DNA from 4 places in the Streptomyces sp. NBC_01471 genome. Region 1 is predicted to be linked to each of the others. Evidence: riboswitches for the same ligand, from Rfam matches in the RefSeq annotation. Region 1 holds a riboswitch; each other region holds the start of a gene.
What was found. Region 1 has a riboswitch for cobalamin ahead of OG285_RS02445 (ABC transporter substrate-binding protein). Riboswitches for the same ligand answer to the same signal wherever they lie in the genome.
Positions count from the first base shown of each region.

Region 2: it holds a riboswitch for cobalamin, as region 1 does, so the genes downstream of both, OG285_RS03660 (CbtB-domain containing protein) here and OG285_RS02445 (ABC transporter substrate-binding protein) in region 1, are expected to answer to the same signal.
Region 3: it holds a riboswitch for cobalamin, as region 1 does, so the genes downstream of both, OG285_RS28555 (cobalamin biosynthesis protein) here and OG285_RS02445 (ABC transporter substrate-binding protein) in region 1, are expected to answer to the same signal.
Region 4: it holds a riboswitch for cobalamin, as region 1 does, so the genes downstream of both, metE (5-methyltetrahydropteroyltriglutamate--homocysteine S-methyltransferase) here and OG285_RS02445 (ABC transporter substrate-binding protein) in region 1, are expected to answer to the same signal.

Region 1 covers NZ_CP109450.1:571,875-576,878, forward strand. Annotated here, with positions in the region: gene OG285_RS02445 (ABC transporter substrate-binding protein) at 1-1,371, opposite strand, end outside; cobalamin riboswitch at 1,406-1,592, opposite strand; gene OG285_RS02450 (trans-aconitate 2-methyltransferase) at 1,871-2,653, opposite strand; gene OG285_RS02455 (class I adenylate-forming enzyme family protein) at 3,007-4,617, opposite strand.
Region 2 covers NZ_CP109450.1:839,276-844,279, reverse strand. Annotated here, with positions in the region: gene OG285_RS03670 (alkaline phosphatase family protein) at 1-760, opposite strand, end outside; gene OG285_RS03665 (CbtA family protein) at 1,119-1,886, opposite strand; gene OG285_RS03660 (CbtB-domain containing protein) at 1,913-2,137, opposite strand; adenosylcobalamin (AdoCbl) riboswitch at 2,141-2,285, opposite strand; partial or broken gene OG285_RS03655 (histidine phosphatase family protein) at 2,500-2,762, shown strand; gene OG285_RS03650 (hypothetical protein) at 2,971-3,114, opposite strand; gene OG285_RS03645 (histidine phosphatase family protein) at 3,113-3,736, shown strand; gene OG285_RS03640 (DUF2127 domain-containing protein) at 3,726-4,499, opposite strand; gene OG285_RS03635 (AAA family ATPase) at 4,847-5,004, shown strand, end outside.
Region 3 covers NZ_CP109450.1:6,381,469-6,386,472, reverse strand. Annotated here, with positions in the region: gene OG285_RS28565 (anion permease) at 218-1,474, shown strand; gene OG285_RS28560 (hypothetical protein) at 1,494-1,757, shown strand; cobalamin riboswitch at 1,899-2,040, shown strand; gene OG285_RS28555 (cobalamin biosynthesis protein) at 2,161-3,090, shown strand; partial or broken gene OG285_RS28550 (cobyric acid synthase) at 3,087-4,686, shown strand; gene OG285_RS28545 (putative cobaltochelatase) at 4,702-5,004, shown strand, end outside.
Region 4 covers NZ_CP109450.1:387,123-392,126, forward strand. Annotated here, with positions in the region: gene OG285_RS01625 (SAM-dependent methyltransferase) at 1-714, shown strand, start outside; gene OG285_RS01630 (hypothetical protein) at 767-1,294, opposite strand; cobalamin riboswitch at 1,639-1,863, shown strand; gene metE (5-methyltetrahydropteroyltriglutamate--homocysteine S-methyltransferase) at 2,024-4,348, shown strand; gene OG285_RS01640 (aldo/keto reductase) at 4,437-5,004, opposite strand, start outside.

The sequences.
Region 1 (5,004 bases):
CGCGTCGAACTTCTTCGATGCGTACTGCGTCTGGTTGCGGGCCGCTCCACCGCGGACCCTTTGCTGGAGGAAGTCGGACACGGGCAGCGTGGAGGTGGTGTTGAAGGCGGCGACGCCCTGCGTCCTGATCTCGCTGAAATACGTGCTGGCCGCACGGGTGTTGGCGGTCAGCTTCAGCCCCACCTCGCGCAGCTGCCGCGCCATCAGGTCCGCGGCTGTCTCCCACGTGGCGTCGACGGAGCTGGTCTCCACGGTGATGTGCAGCCCCTCCGCGCCGGCCGCCTTCACCAGGCTCCGCGCCTCGCCGACGTCCCGTTCGCGGGGCCTGAGACCTTGCGGGTAGCCGCGCAGGCCCATGCCGAAGAGGTCGTTCCCCGCCTCACCGTGCCCGGCCAGCGCGACCCGGACCAGCGCCTCGCGGTCGAGCCCGAGCTGCACGGCCCGCACCAGCCGCGGGTCGTCGAACGGCTTCCGGCCGGTGCGCAGCAGCAGCTGCTGGGCGGTGGCCCGTTCCGCGGTGAGCAGTCGCGTCGAGCCCTCCTTCTTCAGCCGGTCCACGGAGGCGCCGGCCATGTCGGAGGCGTAGTGGACCTGTCCGGACAGCAGCGCGTTGAGCCGCGCCGACTCCTCGTTCGCGGGGACGATCTCCAGCTCGGCGATGTGCGGGGCGCCGTCCCAGTGGTCGGCCCAGCGCCGGTAGCGGGCGGTGCCACCGGGCGTGAAGGACACAAAGGTGAAGGGCCCGGAGCCGACGGGCTTGCGGAAGTCCCTCGTACCGTCGGGGATGATCTCGGTACCGGGGCCGGCGAAGACAGTGGGGAACTCGAAGTTCGGCGCCTTCAACACGAAGAGGACGGATCGCGCGCCCTCGGCCCTGGTGGCGTCGAAGTCGATCGCTGACAGCAGTACCTGCGAGGGGGAGCCGGTGGCGGGGTCCGCGGCACGGCGGTAACTGTAGAGAACGTCCTTCGCGGTCACCGGTTTCCCGTCGTGGAAGTCCGCCTTGCGCAGACGTATTCGCCAGCGGGTTCCGGAGGCGTCGCTCTCCCAGGACTCCGCGAGACGCTTGCGGACGGACATGTCGTCCGCGTACGTGCCGAGCGTGTCGTACAGGGCCTTGGCGCGGGCCTGGTCGACGAAGTTCGGGGCGATGTGGGGGTCGAGGGTCTCCTGCGAGCCGCCGGCCGTGAACGCGGCGCGGAACCGGTCGCCGCCTCCCCCGTCCTTCCCGTCCGCGCCGCAGCCGGTGAGCAGGCCGGAGGACGCGGCAAGTGCCAGGGCGCCCCCGGCGGCCAGCACGCTCCGCCTGCCGGGGCCTGGCCGGTTGCCGAGTTCCGGCCGGTGTACCGGCTCCGTCCGGGCATGCGTCATCACAGTCGATCCTCTCCGGGGTGTCCTCGCCCCTGCTGTCGGACCGGCGACGGGTCAGTCTCCTGGCTCCCGGATCATCGCTCGCCTCCGCCTTCCCATCCGCAGCCGCGGACAGTGACATGCAGGAGGACCGCTTCCCGGTCACAGTGGCGGGACCGCGCCGGACTCGCACCGGCTTCCTGATCCCCGTCGCCTCGTGCACCCATTGTGGCGCACGGGACGAGCGGAGCCGGACCCGGCTCTGCTCCCGGCTCCGGGGAGTGCGATCAGCTGGTCCCGGCAGCGCTGACGCGCAAGGTGCGGAGGAACGTCTTGTTCACGGCGCGCGCCAGGGGGCCGGTGGGTTGCGGCGACTTCCCTTGGTCGACGCGGAGGCTGCACCGCAGGCCAAGTCCCGGAGCTGACCACCTCGCGCAACCACGATGCGCCAGAGCCGCATGACCGGCCAGAGCGGGCCGGTCATGCGGCTTCGGCTCGCTCGACGCACAGGAAGGTCAGGTCACCGCAGTGCGGCGACCACCGCGTCACTGGGTGAACACCAGATCGGGCGTGCCTCCCGGAAACCGGCCTCCCGCAGGGTCCGCGTATGCCAGTCGGTGGTGGTGGGCCGCGCCGGGCGAGGGGCGTCGAGCGGCACCCGGGGGTCGCCCAGCAGGACGAACCGCCGTCGTACGGGTTCCGAGAGCGCCGGGTCCTCGGCGACCGCGCTCCACCAGGCGGCCCAGTCCTGCGCCCCGGCGGCCTGTTCACGTTCCTTGCGCGCCTCGGCGTGGGCACGGGCCGCGGCGTTGAGGATCGGCGCGGACTCGTCCACCATGTGGTCGGCGTTGAGGAAGACACCTCCTTCCCTGAGCACTCCCGTCAGTTGGCGGTAGAGGGCGCGCAGCGGCTCGGTGTCCAGCCAGTGCAGCGCGGTAGCCGTGAGGACCGCGTCGTAGGAGCGGCGCGGCAGCGCCCGGGTCCAGCCCGGATCGGTGAGGTCCGCCGTCACGAACTCCACCCGCCGGTCGTCGGCGAATGAGTGGGCGGCAATGGTGAGCAGCGCGGGGTCCAGGTCGACTCCGGTGCACCGGGCATCGGGAAAGCGCCGCAGGACGCGGTCCGTGATGGTGCCGGTGCCGCAGGCGAGGTCCAGAATCACGGGGGCTGGGCCGATCAGGGCCTCGGTCATGTCGAGCATGGCCCGGAACCGCTCTTCACGGTCGGGCATGTACCACTCCTGCTGCCGGTCCCAACTGGCCTGCCATGCAGGCCAGTCCGTACCGGCTTTCTTCTCCGTCATGGATTCCTCCGGTGGTGGAGCTGTGATTCACGCGTCCGCTCCGGAGAAGTCGCGCTCCCAGCCCGGCTCCCGGACGCACCCGGCACCCCGCCGTCGGGCGACGGTGGGATCCGGCCGTGGGCACCGATCCAGCAGACCGTGACGTGGTCCTCGCCCCCTCCAGCACGCGCAGACAGCCGCCGTCGCCGAGCTCCCGGACCTGCGCCACACCGTTGGAGCGGTATGCCCGCCCCGGCGTCGAGGAGGTCGCCCGGCTCGCCGCCGGACGCGCCCCCGCCGCACGGGGCGGAACGTAAATCCGAGTGGATCAGGCCTTCACATTCTGCTCGTTGCCTCGTTGCCGCGTATCCCGGTCACGCCTTCGTCCACGCGGCGCGCAGCGCCTTCTTGTCCACCTTGCCGACCTTGGTCGTCGGCAGCTGGTCCAGCAGGACCGTCTCCCGGGGCGCGTACAGCTCTCCCAACTCGGCGGTCACCGAGGCGCGGACCGCATCCGGGTCGATCTCGGCGCCCTCCGCCACGGCCAGGAAGATCTGTACGGCCTCGCCGTACTCCTCGTCGGGTACGCCCAGGGCCGCCGCGTTGCGCACACCGGGCAGCGTGAGCAGGAAGTCCTCCAGGACCCGGGAGTAGACGTTGTCGCTGGTGCTGCCGGTGACGATGATGTCCTTGGCCCGGTCGACGAGGTAGAGGTACCCCTCGGCGTCGAGGTAGCCCAGGTCCCCGGTGCGCAGCCAACCGTCGTGCAGCGCATCGGCGGTGCGCTCCGGGTCCTCGTAGTAGCCGAGCATCACGGTCTCGCCCCGGACGCACACCTCGCCGACCTGCCCGACGGGGAGCGCCGCGGCGCTGCCCTCACCACGGATCTCGATCTCGGTGTCGTGGATCGCACGACCGCAGCTGCCCCAGAGCTCGGGCCGCAGGGCTCCCTCCGACGCGAGGGCCTCCGCGCCGAACGCAGCGATCCCCAGCGCCTCGGACTGCCCGTACCCCTGGCTGAGCACGGGCCCGAAGACCTTGACCGCCTGCTGGAGCCGGCTGGGCGACGAGGCCGCGCCTCCGACGGCGATCCGCCGCAGTGCGGGAAGGGCCCCCGGCTCGCACTCCGGGTGGTCGAGGAGCGCGTACAGCATCGGCGGTACGAACATGGTGGCGGTGATCCGCTCCTCGCGCAGCACCGCGAGCGCCGCACCCGCTTCGAACTCGGGCAGCACGACGAGGGCGGATCCCGTCACCAGCGCCTGAATGGTGGTGAGATGGCCACTGCCGTGGGTGAGCAGTGTGGAGGCGAGTACGCGGTCCGTGCCCGGATCCATCGCCGGGAAGGGCGTCGGCCGGGCGCCTTGCTGGGCGCCCTGCATCAGGTTCACCAGCGCGTCGTAGAGCCGGTGGCTGTGCGCGGCGAGCTTGGGACGGCCCAGGGTGCCGCCGGTGTAGAGGACGGTCACGGCCTCGTCCGGTTCCGGCGCGGGCACGCCGTCGGGACGCACCGCCGGGCACTCGGCCTCCAGCGCCAGCAGGTCCACACACCCCTGCTCACTGGGCCCGAGGCTGAGCAGCACGGGAGCGTGGACGCTGTGCTCGGCCGCCGCGGCTGCCCGCTGCGCGAACAGCGGGTCGGTGACCACGGCGCGCGCCCGGGACTGCTCGACCAGCGCGGCGAGCTCGCCGGGGCCCGGCTCGGGCGGCAGGAACACGACGCGGCAGCCGATGAGATGGACCGCGAGCTGCACCAGGACGGAGTCCACCCGGTTGGCCAGGAACAGCCCCACTCCGTCGCCGGGCACGAGCCCCTGGCTGCGCAGCGCGTGCCCCAGACGGAACAGCCGCTGCCGGGCCTCCCCCCTGGTCAACCGCTGCGCACCCTGGACAAGCGCCTCGGCGTCCTCGTCCTTCTGCCAGTGCTCCAGGATGTGGTCCACGTAGGTCCGTGGCTCGTACGGGTTCTGTGTGCTAATGATCATTGACATATGCAAACATGCCCCTCAGGAGCCGCAACCTCCCAGGGGCCTCCTCCGGTTTTCACCTGGCGGGGTATCATGCCCCGTTCCAGCAGGGGTGGTTGACCCTCCGCAGCCCGTGTCCGCGCAGTGCGAATCCGCACGGTGGGGGCCGGAGCGGCAGGGACGTGGCACCTCGTCCGTTGCCCCCCGGAAGTGCAGGGGTCCGACCCCGGTGACCGCCCGTCTGCGGTTGGCGCGAACACCAAGACCTGGAGCCCGCCCGGCCGGGCGGGCTCGTTCCACACGCCCCGCCGGGGCGGGACCGCACCGAGGTGAGCACCACCTGACCGGTGGTAGCCACAGCGTCAGCGTCCGGTCGGCGCCCCGGCCGGCGGTCCTACACCGGGC
Region 2 (5,004 bases), 270 kb from region 1:
CCTTGAAGGACTGGAAGTTCTCCAGCATGTTGCACCCGTAGTCGTCGTCCTGCTGGTAGACCTTCCAGCTGACGCCCGCCGCCTGCAGCCGCTCCGCGTAGGTCGTCCAGCGGTACGGCGTGGGGGCGGTGTTGTTCAGGATCGGGCCGCCCTGGGTCCCGTTCGGGTCGAGTGTGCCCGTCATCCAGTACAGCCGGTTCGGCCAGGTGGGCCCGAACACCGAGCAGAAGTAGTTGTCGCAGATGGTGAAGGTCTCCGCCAGCGCGAACTGGAAGGGAATGTCCTCCCGCGTGTAGTAGCCCATGACGTAGGGGCCGTTGAGCCCGTCGGCCTTGCGGTGGGCGGGGAGCCACTGGTCCATCCGGCCGCCGTTCCACGCCTCGTGCTGTACGGACCAGGCGTGGCTGGTGGACGGGATGGCCTGGGCGCTCGACGTGTGCGTGTCCAGGTGGAACGGGAGCAGATAGCCCTTCGGATTCACGGTGTCGGGCTGGTAGAAGACCGGCTTGCCGTTGGCCAGCTTCTGCGCCTGTGGATCGCTGAAGCCGCGTACGCCGGACAGTGTGCCGAAGTAGTGGTCGAACGAGCGGTTCTCCTGCATCAGCATGACGACGTGTTCGATGTCGCGCAGGGAGCCGTGGCGCGGCGGCCCGGCCGCGACCGCCTTCTGCACGCTGGGCGGAAGCAGCGACAGTGCGGCCGCACCGCCGACCGCGCCTGCCGCTGAGCCAAGGAGTCTGCGTCGCGTCAACTCGGCCATGAACATCCCCTTCTCAAGCTCGGACGGGCCCCTTTCAGGGCCCTCCGGAAACTCTTGCGGGCAGCCGGTGAGGAGCAGAGGGGTGAAACGGTGAACACGTGGACAATGAGTGGCAAGGGGTTGGCCAAGCCAGAACCTTGTGTTCGCACACGGACGGATCCCGCCCGGATGTGGTCCGGGCGGGATCCGTGGTCTCCGGGATACGGAGGCGAAGCCGTCAGTGCATCAGCGTGCCAGTGGGGGAGGCCGGTGCCGGTCGGCAGCTCGTGGTGCACGCGCTGCCGGTGGTGCCCGCCACGGCAGTTGACGCACGCACAGCTGTGGGTGCGCCCACAGCCGGTGGCGCACGCGCAGTTGGTCAGCTGACGGGGGCCGTCGTCCGCGCCGTCGTGCCGTCCGCGTCGTGTGCCGGAGCTGTCCGCGGCAGGAGATGACGCTCGGCGAGGTGGCCGAAGATCATGCCGAACCCGGTCCACAGGGTGAGCTGGATGGCGAGTGCCGAGAGCCGGAACTGCCAGAGCAGAGTGGCCGGGAAGTCCTTGGGCACCTCGTTGATGGCGGGCAGGAACTCATAGGCGAGTCCGACCACCACGAGGAAAGCGGCGCCCGCCGACACAGTGGCGTTCCAGTTGCCCAGCCGGGGCGCGAGCCGCTTGCCGAGGATCACGGCGGCGACGGCGAGCAGCACGCTGAGGACCATCATCAGGAAGTACAGCGTGGTGCGTTTGCCGATGGTGCCGGGGTCGCCGACGGACGGCGGGTTGGCCGGGTACTTGAGGAACGGCACGACGTACACGGCGATCAGGGCGCCGGCCGACACCAGCACGGCTGTCGCCCGGGGGCCGAACCTGCCGGTACGGCCGAGTGCGAAGCAGAACGCGAGGGCGGCGATGCCGCCGACCGCGACGCCGAAGACGAGCACACCGGTGGCCAGGCCGGCTGTCGACTGGAGGGAGCGGCTGACCACCTCCATCTCGTGCTCGTGGCTGTGCGCGTCCTCGAAGGCGATGGCCGAGTCCACCCGCGGCTCACCGAGCAGATAGGCGACGACCAGCGCCAGCACACCGGCGGCGAGGCCGGCCAGCATGCCGCGGACGAGCAGGGCGCGTATGGATATGGAGTTCATGAGAGAGGTCCCCTGGACGTCAGCGGTCAGTGGCAGGGGAAGCCGAGAAGGTGACGCCCGTCATGGACCCACTCGTGCACATCCGTCCCGGAGACGAGCGAGGTGGCGCCCTGTTCGGCGCCGACGAAGTACAGCAGGATGAGCATGAGGATCCCGAAGAAGACCGCCCAGGGGGCGATGGCCTTGAGGGAGAGAGGAGCGATCGCCGGAGTGGCGGGGGCGCTCGGGGTGGGGGCAAGGGAGTTTGCCATGGCAGAACCTCCTGGGGAACACGCGTCCCGATCGTGGTGCCTGAGACGAAGGTGCTGGGTCTGACTTCCCGCAGAACGGGTTCACAGTGGCGCGACCGTGCCGGATTCCCACCGGACTTCCATCACACCCTCGTCATGTTCATGTGGACCGTACCGCTTGCCGGGCCGGCTCCGCTACGGTGCCGGTCGGCCGGACGGCCCGTCACACCCCGTGCCCGCCGCCCCCAACTCACGTGATCCGCTTGCCCTGCCGAGCGGACGGACACCGCGACGGGGACAGCGATGACGGTACGCGTGATGTTGATCTCACCTGCCCACAGCGCCGCACTGCGCGAAGCGCGCTTCGACGGCGAGGGGCCGCGGATCCCGCCGCGGCGCCGCACGGTGGTGAGTCCCTGCACGCGCTCCGCGAGCGGACGGGCACCTGGCTGGAAGGGCCGGCCGGCGGGGGCGGCCGGGGGCTGGCAGTGGCCGGTCCCGCCGTGGTGCGGGCCGCCGTACCGCAGGTGCCGGCCCTCCCCGGCGAGGTGCTCTGGCGGCTGGACGCGGCACCGTGACGCTGACCGAGCTGAGCGGCAGGGCCGGACGGTGGAACCTGCGCATCGGACGGCCGCTGGAACCGTGACCCGGGATGCGCGCCCGCAGCCGGTGCGCTCCGCTGGGAGGCACGCGACCGGACTGGACAGCACCGGACTGGCCGACCGGGCTGGACAGCGTCGGACCGGACAGCACCGGACTGGCACAGCACCGGACCGGCACAGCACCGGACCGGACCGGGCCGGACTGCACCGGAGGAGCTGGACCCGGGCGTACCGCGGGCAGTGCGCCGAGCATCACAGCCCGCGGGCCCGCTCTGCGGGAATCTTCGCTGGTCGTGACAGGCTGAAGCCCTTGTACAACATCAACACCGACGTCACCCCCGGCACCGGCATCACACCGGCTTCGAGGTGACAGACGCGAAAGGGCAGGGCGGTCATGGGAGAGCTGATTCTCGTACGGCACGGTGAGACCAGCTGGAGCCGCACCGGGAAACACACCAGCTGGACGGATCTGCCGCTGACGGCGTCCGGCGAGGAGCAGGCCCGCAAGGTCGCACCACTGCTGGCCCAGCGGCGCATCGCGCTCACCCTGACCAGCACGCTGACCCGGGCCAGGCGGACCGCCGAGCTGGCCGGGCTGGTGCCCGCCCACACCGACGCCGACCTGCACGAGTGGGACTACGGGGCGTACGAGGGCATCACCAGCGCGGAGATCCACCGGGACCGGCCCGACTGGGACCTGTGGACCGACGGAGTGGCCGAGGGGCCGCCCGAGCACCCCGGTGAGACCCCGCAGCAGGTCGGTGAGCGCGCCGACCGCGTCCTGAAGCGGGTCGACGTGGCGCTGCGCGACGCCGACCTCGACGGCGAGGGCGGAGACGTCGTCCTGGTCGCGCACGCCCACTTCCTGCGGGTGCTGACCGCGCGCCGCCTCGGCCTGCCGCCCTCCGCCGGAGCGCTCTTCCGGCTGGACACCGCATCCGTGAGCCGGATCGGCACGGAGCACGGCCGGCCCGCCCTCGCCGTGTGGAACCAGGTCCCGCAGCCCGTCAGCGGCTGACGGGCACCGTCCCGGCCGTCGTCTCGACCTCCAGCAGCGAGGCGCTCTGCCGCTCGGCCTCGAAGGCCGCGTGCCCGCCGCGCAGGCCGAACAGGCGCTTGCCGAGCAGGATGTAGAGCACCGCCAGGATGTTGATCGCCAGCGTGGCGATCTTCAGCCAGCTGACCTTCTCGGTGAGTTCGTAGACCTCCAGCGGCAGGAACACCGCGGTGGCGATGACGGTGAGATACTCGGCCCAGCGCTTCGCGCGCCACAGCCCGACACCCTCGATGATCTCGATCAGCGCGTAGACGACCAGCAGCGCGGCCACGAGCACCAGCGTGGAGTGCTTGTAGCCGAAGGTCTTCTGGATGGTGCCGACCACCGGCGAGTTGTCCAGGTCGTAGTGGAAGTGACGGAACACCGGACGCAGCACGTCCAGATTCTCGTCGAAGAGCCGGCGCACCGCGTCCTGGCTGTTGCTGAACTTCCACACGGCCACGGCCGCCAGCACGATGAACACGCCGCGCACCGCCCGCTCCACGGCGAGAAAGCGCAGGATGAACAGATCGCGCAGCACCCTGCCGCGCGGCACCAGCGGGGCGTCCCGCGCGGGACCCGCCCCGTGCGGATCCCCCAGAGCGAAGTCCCCGCAGCGGAGGCAGCGCCAGGCCTCGCCGAGTCCCGTCTCGGCACGCAGCCGCGCCGCCAGTTCCGGTTCCTGCGGGGCGTACGTCACGTGCCCGCGCCGTGCGCAGGTGCGCCGGTCCCAGTCGATCTTCATGCTGTCTTCCCCGTGATCGTTCGGTTCTTGATGTTCTGGTCCCTCATGTTCCGGTCTTCGATGTTCCTGGCGGAGACCGGTGGCCGGCCGCACCGGTCCAGCGCGGACCGTAGCAGGGCATCGTAGGCGCCGGATGACAGGGCACCGACAGACGGGGGAGACGAGCGGGCGAGCCGAAAGCAGGGGCGGTTCACAGGATTAAGGCAGGGCCGGTTCACAAGATTACTGCCAACGCCCGCCGGGCATGCGAACTTCTGCCCACTCGTGAACCGGTCCTTCCGGACCGCCCCGCGGCCCCGGCCTGCCGGGATATTCTCGAAATCCGTTTTCAGGCAGGGGGAGGAACGATGGGGTCCCGGAAGGAACGCCCGGCCGCCGTGACGCTGCTGGAGCGGGACAGCGAGATCGCCGTGGGCACGCACGCCGTCGAGGCGTTGTGCGCGGGGGAGTCCGCCGGGGGTCTCCTCATCTACAGCGGTGAGGCGGGCCTGGGGAAGACCGCACT
Region 3 (5,004 bases), 5.8 Mb from region 1:
CACGTCTGCCCGCTGTGCCGCTCCGGGCACCTGCGCCCGTCCACGCGATGATGCCAGGCGCCCGGGCGCCCCGGCAGGCCGCCGGGGCAGCGGCCCGCGGGGAGCGGAACAGAGGCCTCCGGGCAGGGTCACCACAGCGCCCGGCCCAGTTCATCTTCCGTTCACCCAGGTTGCCTACGTTCATCTCGTCAATGACCTCGAACGATTGCCCAGGTAAATGGAACACTTGACCCTGCTCCTTGGGATCGTGATCATTACCGCTCTCGTGTTCGACTTCACGAACGGTTTCCACGACACGGCCAACGCGATGGCGACCACCATCTCGACCGGCGCTCTCAAACCGAAGACCGCGGTGGCCATGTCCGCCGCGCTCAACCTTGTCGGGGCTTTCCTGTCCGTCGAGGTCGCCAGGACGATCTCCGGCGGGATCATCAATGAACAGGGCATCACCACAGAAGTGATCTTCGCGGCACTCGTCGGTGCCATCCTCTGGAACCTGCTGACCTGGCTGCTCGGCCTGCCGTCCAGTTCCTCCCACGCACTCTTCGGCGGGCTCATCGGAGCCACGCTGATGTCGGTCGGCTCGTCCGGTGTCAACGGCGATGTCGTCATCACCAAGGTTCTGCTCCCCGCGGTCGCCGCGCCCGTCGTCGCCGGAGTCGCGGCCCTGCTGGCGACCAGGCTGACGTACCGGATCGGCCGCCGTACGGACGAGAAGTCAGCCGCCAGGGGCTACCGGGCCGGTCAGATCGCGTCCGCCGGTCTGGTCTCGCTCGCCCACGGCACCAACGACGCGCAGAAGACCATGGGCGTCATCACCCTCGCCCTGGTGACCGGCCATGTCATCGCACCCGGATCGAACCCGCCCCTGTGGGTCATCGTCTCCGCGGGCACCGCCATCGCGCTGGGCACCTACCTGGGCGGCTGGCGCATCATCAAGACCATGGGCAAGGGGCTCACGGAGCTGCGGCCGCAGCAGGGCTTCGCCGCCCAGACCGGTGCGGCGACCGTGATCCTGGCCTCCTCGCACCTCGGCTTCTCGCTCTCCACCACCCAGGTCTGCTCGGGCGCCGTGATGGGCGCGGGCGTCGGCCGCAAGGGCGGGGTAGTCCGCTGGTCCACCGCGACCCGGATGTTCGTCGCCTGGTGCCTGACCCTGCCCGCCGCCGCGATCGTCGGCGCGGGCGCCGAGTATCTGACCGGCCGCGGCCCCTGGGGCATCGGCGCGGTCGCCGTCCTGCTGATCGCGGGCTCCGGTGTCATCTGGTCGCTCTCCCGCCGCAGGCCGGTGGGCCAGCACAGTGTCACCCCCGACGATCCTGCCGGGTCGGACGAGCCCCCGGGTGTGGTGACCGCGGCCGTCGCGGCCGTCACCCCGCCGCCGCCGGCCGGCGCGGTCTCCGACGGTCTCCGCACCACCATCCCCGCACCGGTCGGCGCCGCACCGGAGCCCACCCGGCCCGCCACGGTCTGAAGGAGAAGGACACCGCAGCATGGACATCGACTGGGCAGCACTCGGCACCGTCTTCGGCGTCAGCCTCGTGGCCACCGTCGGACTGGTGGGCCTGTTCACCCTCGGCGTGGTGGGCCTCGCGCGGAGGCCCGCGCCGGAGGCAGGCAGCGCCACCGCACCCGCCGCCGCGACACCTGCCGGTGCGGGCCGGGGCCCGGCGCCGGCCGCGCGGGCCGGTTCGTACGCCTGCTTCGCGCTCTGCGCGGCGGCCGTGGCGTACGGGATCTATCTGATCGTCGCCTGACCACCACGCCGCCCCGCACCACCGACCGCGTCACCCCGCCCGCCCGGCGGCCCGCCAACGGCCGCCGGGCGGGCGGCCCGTGTGAGCGGCCCGTGTGGGGCTCCGCACACGGCCCCGTCGCAGGTCAAGGGTGAGTTGACGGGTGTTCGCCGACCGTGGTGGACTTCCGGGGCCAATACGGCGGCAGGAGAGGAAGTCCGGTGCGAATCCGGCGCGGTCCCGCCACTGTCACCGGGGGTCGCACCCCGGGAGCCAGGAACTCTCACCGCCGGTCACGTCGAACCAGGGCGCGGACACCCTGAGTGAGGACTACGCCATGCGCGGCCGCCTGCTGCCCGAACCGCCCGACGCTCCGAGTACGGCTGCTGAACGGGCCCGCCGAGGCATACCGGGCTGCTGACCCATGCGTGCCGAGCGTGTCTTCGTGTACGGCGCCACCACGGGCCTCCTGGCAGACCTCCTCTTCGCCGACCCCCGGCGCGGGCACCCCGTCGCCGCCTTCGGGCGGGCCGCCGCCGCCGTCGAGCGCCGGCTCTGGCGCGACCACCGCGGGTGGGGCGCCCTGCACACCGCGGTCTGCGCCGGGGGCGCGACGGGCGCCGCCGTACTGGCCGGACGTGCCGTACGCGGCCGGCCCGCGGCGGGTGTCGCGCTGACCGCCGCCGCCACCTGGGCCGTCGTCGGCGGCACTTCGCTGGGGCGTGAGGCCCGCGCGGTGGGCGACGCGCTGGCCGCGGGAGACGTCGAGGCGGCCAGGGAGCGGCTGCCGCATCTGTGCGGACGCGATCCGCAGGCGCTCGACGCGCAGCAGATCGCGCGGGCCGTCGTGGAGTCCGTGGCCGAGAACACCTCCGACGCGGTGGTGGGCGCACTGGTCTGGGGCGCCCTGGCCGGGGTGCCCGGTCTCGCCGGGTTCCGGGCGGTGAACACCCTGGACGCGATGGTCGGCCACAAGTCCCCCCGTCATCTGCGGTACGGCTGGGCATCCGCCCGGCTCGACGACCTGGCCGGCTGGCCGGGCGCCCGGCTCACCGCCGTACTCGCGGTGCTCGCGGGCGAGGACCCGCGCGGCGCCCTGCGGGCCTGGCGGTCGGACGCGGGCGGCCACCCGAGCCCCAACGCGGGCCCGGTGGAGGCCTCGTTCGCGGGCGCGCTGGGCGTACGGCTCGGCGGCACCCTCGCGTACGGCGGCCGGGTCGAGCACCGGGCGGTACTGAACGCCGGCGGCCGGCCCGTTGCCGCCGGCGACATCGAGCGCGCGGTGCGGCTGTCGCGCCGGGTGTCCCTGCTGGCGCTCGCGGCAGCTCTCGTGGTGAGGAAGGTGCGCGGATGAGTGGCGGACTACTGGTGGCCGGAACCACGTCGGACGCGGGGAAGAGCGTGGTCACGGCGGGCATCTGCCGGTGGCTGGTGCGCCAGGGTGTGAAGGTCGCCCCCTTCAAGGCGCAGAACATGTCGCTCAATTCGTTCGTCACCCGCGAGGGCGCGGAGATCGGGCGGGCCCAGGCGATGCAGGCGCAGGCGGCGCGGGTCGAGCCCACGGCGCTGATGAACCCGGTGCTGCTCAAGCCGGGGAGCGACCGGTCGAGCCAGGTCGTGCTGATGGGGAAGCCGGTGGGCGAGATGAGCGCCCGCGGCTACCACGGCGGCCGCCAGGAATCGCTGCTCGGCACGGTGACGGACTGTCTGGACCAGCTCCGGGGCATGTATGACGCGGTGATCTGCGAGGGGGCGGGGAGTCCGGCCGAGATCAATCTGCGGCGCACCGACATCGTCAACATGGGCATCGCGCGCGCCGCGCGGTTCCCGGTGGTCGTCGTCGGCGACATCGACCGGGGCGGTGTCTTCGCGTCGTTCTTCGGTACGACGGCGCTGCTGAGCGCCGAGGACCAGTCGCTCGTCGCCGGGTACCTGGTCAACAAGTTCCGCGGCGACGTGTCCCTGCTCGAACCGGGGCTCGACATGCTGTACGGGCTGACCGGGCGGCGGACCTACGGTGTCCTGCCGTTCGCACACGGTCTGGGCATCGACGAGGAGGACGGGCTGCGGGTGTCGATGCGGGGCACGGTGCGCGAGTCCGCCGTGGCCGCTCCGTACGGGGAGGACGTGCTGCGGGTCGCCGTGTGCGCCGTGCCGCTGATGTCGAACTTCACGGATGTGGACGCGCTGGCGGCCGAACCGGGCGTCGTGGTGCGGTTCGTGGACCGTGCGGAGGAGCTGGCCGACGCGGACCTGGTGATCGTGCCGGGGACGCGCGGCACCGTGCGCGCGCTGGAGTGGCTGCGGGAGCGCGGGCTCGCGGACGCGCTGGCCCGGCGGGCCGCCGAAGGCCGTCCGGTGCTGGGCGTCTGCGGCGGTTTCCAGCTGCTGGGCGAGCACATCGACGACACGGTCGAATCGCGTGCCGGGGCCGTGGCCGGGCTCGGACTGCTGCCCGTCCGGGTGCGGTTCGCCGTGGAGAAGACCCTGGCGCGGCCCGTCGGCGAGGCGCTCGGGGAGCCCGTCGAGGGGTACGAGATCCACCACGGGGTCGCGGAGGTGCTGGGCGGCACCCCTTTCCTGGACGGCTGCCGCACCGGTTCCGTGTGGGGCACCCACTGGCACGGCTCGCTGGAGAGCGACGGTTTCCGCCGGGCCTTCCTGCGGGAGGTCGCCGCCGTCGCGGGCCGCCGCTTCGTACCGGCGCCCGACACCAGCTTCGGCATGCTCCGTGAGGAGCAGCTGGACCGGCTCGGCGACCTCATCGAGGAGCACGCGGACACCGACGGGCTGCTCTCGCTCATCGAGTCGGGCGCTCCGGCCGGACTCCCCTTCGTTCCGCCCGGAGCGCCGTGAGAGCGGCCGGGGCCACGGGCCCCCTCCGACCGGGAGCGTCCCGCCGGCCCCCCGCGCCCCCGCCCGTTACCGAACCTGTCACCCGAGCATCTGAAGGAGTGATCCCGAAGTGACCACGCCCTACCCGTTCACCGCTGTCGTGGGCATGGACGACCTGCGTCTCGGGCTGCTGCTCAACGCGGTCAGCCCGGCTGTCGGCGGCGTACTCGTGCGCGGCGAGAAGGGGACCGCGAAGAGTACGGCGGTGCGGGCCCTGTCCGCGCTGCTGCCCGGGGTCCCGGTGGTCTCCGGGTGCCGCTTCTCGTGCGACCCCGGCGCACCCGACCCGGCGTGTCCGGACGGCCCGCACGAGGGCACCGACGGCGTGTCGCGCGACGCGCGCATGGTCGAACTGCCCGTCGGCGCTTCGGAG
Region 4 (5,004 bases), 180 kb from region 1:
GCGACGGTGGCGGAGAAGATGCCGTCCGTGCAGCTGGCCGCGCGGACCAACCGGGAGTTCGTCCTGCGTGCCGTGCGATACCTCGTCGGCGAGGCGGGGATCCGGCAGTTTCTCGACATAGGCACCGGTATACCGACCTCGCCCAACCTGCACGAGGTCGCGCAGGAGGCAGCACCGGAATCCCGCGTCGTGTACGCGGACAACGATCCGATCGTCCTCGCGCACTCACGTGCCTTGCACGTGAGCAGTCCCGCCGGCCGCACCGCTTACATCCAGGCCGACTTCACCGATCCGGACACCATTCTCGGGTCAGCGGAACTGCGCGACACTCTCGACCTCGGGCAGCCGGTCGCCCTGACGATGGGTCTGCTGCTGCACTGGATCGACCCGAAGGACGAGCCGCATGCCGTCGTCCGGCGTCTGATGGACGTGCTGCCCGCAGGCAGCTGTCTGGTGATATCCGTGTTCGCGAGGGAACTCGCAGGAGGTTCCGCCACTCTGCAGGACGATTTCGCAGCCGAGGGCACGGCCCTGCGGCCCCTCACCAGGGACGAGACGCTCCGGTTCTTCGACGGCACCGACCTGATCGATCCAGGGCTGGTCGCGCCCCATCAGTGGCGGCCCAGGACGGACACGCCGGACATCGGCAGCCCGGACGCCGGGCCCGGCGCCGCCTCAACCCCGATCTGGGCAGGCGTCGGAGTGAAGAGGTAGTGCCGGTCGCCCCGTCGGACGGGTGACCCGCTCGCCCGCGGGCGGGGCGGCCTCAGCTGTCGCAGGTCCCCCGGTCCGCGGCCTCAAGGGCGAAGTCGGACACGAGGTTCTGCTCGTCCACGGCGAAGCGGTAGCGCTCGGCCGGGGTACCGCCGGGGACGGGCGTCTCGAAGATGTAGTCGCCGACCTTCGTCAGCCGGGGGTAGGCGGCCTTGACCCTGGCCAGGCCGGTGCCCATGGTGATTCCCTCGGGTGTGCGGATCAGGTTCGTCCCGGTGATCACCACCACGCCCTTGCGGGGCTCGACGAAGACGCCGCCGCCGAGGTTCGGCTTGCCCTCGCTGGGAGCGAGGCGGTAGAAGTCGCACCCGGGGGATGTCTGCTTGTTCACCAGCAGACCGGTCTTCTCCGCATCGCGTTCGGACTGTCCGAGCTGAATGCCCTTGTAACCGTTCGGACCGAGGACACCACCGGGATCCCTGGGAACGCCCGTCGCGGCCGTGGCCGTGGCGGTGCCGAGCGTTCCGAGCAGCAGCAGTCCGGCTGACACCGCGGTCGCGGTCCTGGTGAGGCGTTTCATCGTGAGAGCTCCGTCCGTCTCGGGGCGTGGACCGTACTGTCTGCACGGCCGGGTCGCCCTGGGTCGCCGGCGGCCCGGGCCGGAAGGCAGTCCGGGGCAGGGCGCACGGCGGATAGCACCTGCCCAGTATCATCCCGAATGATCACGGGATAGGCGCATGTGAGCCATCCAGCCGCCATGGCACGGCCGATGGCGTGGACCGAACGGTTGACGGAAGCCGGCGATCCGGCCCGGCACGAGCCCCGCTCCGCTGCGGCGGACCAGGATGTACGCGGTCGTCCTCCGTGTCTCACGTCACCGTCCGCAATGTGGGCGGACGCCTCCGCGGAAGGACGTCTCCCTCTAGGCTGGCTGGTGCAACTGGTTCGCCCCGTCCGCCAGACGGGATGCGTCGTAAGAGGGAACCCGGTGGAAATCCGGGACTGCCCCGCAGCGGTAAGTGGGAACGACCGCCGTCATACGCACTGGGCCCGGCCGGGCCTGGGAAGCGACGGCCAGTAGAGGGAAACCCTTTCCGAGGGTGACCGCGCCCGCAAGTCCGAAGACCTGCCCGTTGCCCGTGCGCGACCGATCGCGTACGGACATCCCGGTGACCTCGTGGGCGGGTCGGCGCGTATACCGGCGGACGACCGTGCCTCGTGGCACGCGTGGACCGTCCGGTTCGTCACCCCTTCGCGTTCGCGTCCCGTCACCGGGATCTCAAGGAGTCATCTCGCGAAGGAGATTTCCGTGACAGCGAAGTCCGCAGCCGCGGCAGCACGGGCCACCGTGTACGGCTACCCCCGCCAGGGCCCGAACCGGGAACTGAAGAAAGCCATCGAGGGCTACTGGAAGGGCCGCACCAGCGCCGACGAACTGCGCGAGACCGCCGCAGGTCTGCGCCGGTCGAACTGGCAGCGCCTGGCGGAGTCCGGCATCCACGAGGTGCCCACCGGTGACTTCTCGTACTACGACCACGTGCTGGACACCAGTGTCATGGTCGGCGCGGTCCCGGAGCGGCACCGCGGGGCCGTCGAAACCGACGCGCTCGACGGTTACTTCGCGATGGCACGCGGCACCCAGGACGTGGCGCCCCTCGAAATGACCAAGTGGTTCGACACCAACTATCACTACCTGGTGCCCGAACTGGGCCCGGACACGGTGTTCACCACCGACTCCACCAAGCAGACCGGGGAGCTCAGGGAGGCGACCGCACTCGGCCTCACCGCCCGTCCCGTACTCGTAGGCCCGGTCACCTATCTGCTGCTGGCCAAGCCGGCGCCGGGCGTCGCGGCGGACTTCGAACCGCTGACCCTGCTGGACCGGCTGCTGCCCGTCTACGCCGAGGTCCTCGCCGATCTGCGTGCGGCAGGCGCGGAGTGGGTCCAGCTGGACGAGCCGGCTCTCGTCCAGGACCGCACCCCCGCCGATCTGAACGCCGCCGCACGCGCCTACCGTGAACTGGGCTCGCTGACCGACCGTCCCAAGCTGCTGGTCGCGTCCTACTTCGACCGGCTCGGCGACGCGCTTCCCGTCCTGGCCAAGGCCCCGGTGGAAGGCCTGGCGCTCGATTTCACCGAAGCTGCGGCGGCCAATCTCGGCGCGCTGGCCGCGATCGGCGGACTCCCCGGCAAGCGCCTTGTCGCCGGTGTGGTCAACGGGCGCAATATCTGGGCCAACGACCTGGAGAAGTCGCTCGCCACGCTGGGAACCCTGCTGGGGCTGGCCGACCGGGTGGACGTATCCGCCTCCTGCTCGCTCCTCCACGTGCCGCTCGACGCATCCGCCGAACGGGACGTCGACCCGCAGATCCTGCGCTGGCTCGCCTTCGCCCGGCAGAAGACCGCGGAGATCGCGACCCTCGCCAAGGGGCTCACCCAGGGGACCGGTGCCATCGCGGCCGAACTGGCCGCCAACCGCGCCGACCTGGCCTCCCGGGCAGGCTCGGCGATCACCCGCGACCCCGCCGTACGGGCCAGGGCCGCCGCAGTGACGGACGCCGACGCGCGCCGCTCCCAGCCCTACTCCGTGCGGGCCGCGGCGCAGCGCGCCCATCTCGGGCTGCCGCTCCTGCCGACCACCACCATCGGCTCGTTCCCGCAGACCACAGAGCTGCGCACGGCCCGCGCGGACCTGCGGGCCCGGCGTATCGATGCCGCCGGGTACGAGGAGCGCGTCAGGGCCGAGATCCAGCAAGTGATCGCCTTCCAGGAGAAGGCGGGGCTCGACGTCCTGGTGCACGGTGAGCCCGAGCGCAACGACATGGTGCAGTACTTCGCCGAGCAGCTCACCGGCTATCTGGCCACCCAGCAGGGCTGGGTCCAGTCGTACGGGACCCGCTACGTCCGCCCGCCGATCCTCGCGGGCGACATCTCCCGGCCGGAGCCGATGACGGTGCGCTGGACCACGTACGCCAACTCCCTGACCGACCGCCCGGTCAAGGGCATGCTCACCGGGCCCGTCACCATGCTCGCCTGGTCCTTCGTCCGTGACGACCAGCCGCTCGGCGACACCGCACGCCAGGTCGCACTCGCCCTGCGCGACGAGGTCAACGACCTGGAGTCGGCAGGGACCTCGGTCATCCAGGTCGACGAACCCGCCCTGCGCGAGACACTGCCGCTGCGCGTCGCCGACCGCGCCGCGTACCTGGACTGGGCCACCGAGTCCTTCCGGCTCACCACGAGCGGCGTCCGGTCCGACACCCAGATCCACACCCACATGTGCTACGCGGAATTCGGCGACATCGTCCAGGCCATCGACGACCTCGACGCCGACGTCATCAGCCTCGAAGCGGCCCGCTCCCACATGCAGGTCGCCCGCGAACTCGCCGAGCACGGCTACCCGCGCGAAGCCGGACCCGGCGTGTACGACATCCACTCCCCGCGCGTGCCGGGTACGGAGGAAGCGGCAGCACTCCTCCGCAAGGGACTTGAGGCCATCCCGGCCGAACGGCTGTGGGTCAACCCCGACTGCGGCCTGAAGACCCGCGGCTGGCCCGAGACCCGCGCCTCCCTGGAGAACCTCGTCGCCGCCGCCCGCGAGGTCCGCTCCGAACTGGCCGCCGGGGACGCCTGACCGGTGGACGGGGCCGGGCCGGACACCTTGCGGTCCGGCCCGGCCCCGCAGAACCGACACGTGTGCTGCTCCCCGGAGCCGTCCCCGCTCAGGCGGCGGAACGCTCGACGGCCGGGCGGCGGCGCAGGGCGGGCTGCTCGACGGCGGGCGGGTTGTAGATCATGTCCAGCGTTCCGACGTCGGTGCCCGGCGGCACGATGGCGTCGATCCGGTCGAGGACGTCGTCGCTCAGGATCGTCTCCGCGCCCGCGAGCAGGTCGTCCAGGTGGTTCATGGTGCGCGGGCCGATGATCGCGGAGGTGACGCCGGGGTGGGCGATCGCGAAGGCCGTCGCCAGATGCGTCAGCGGCATCCCGGCCTCCTCGGCGACCGGGATGAGCTGCTCGACGACGTCGAGCCGCCGCTCGTCGAGCAGGTGCTTGAAGCCGAAGCCGGACCGGTGGGTGTCGGCCTGCTTCCCCTTGCGGTAGCGGCCGGTGAGCATGCCGCCCGCGAGAGGGCTCCATACCAGGGCGCCCATCCCGTAACGCTCGCAGACCGGCAGCACCTCGCGCTCGATGCCCCGGTTGAGGATCGAGTACGGCGGTTGCTCGGTGCGGAACCGCTCCAGGCCGCGCCGCTCGGCGACCCACTGCGCCTCGACGATGTCCGACGCG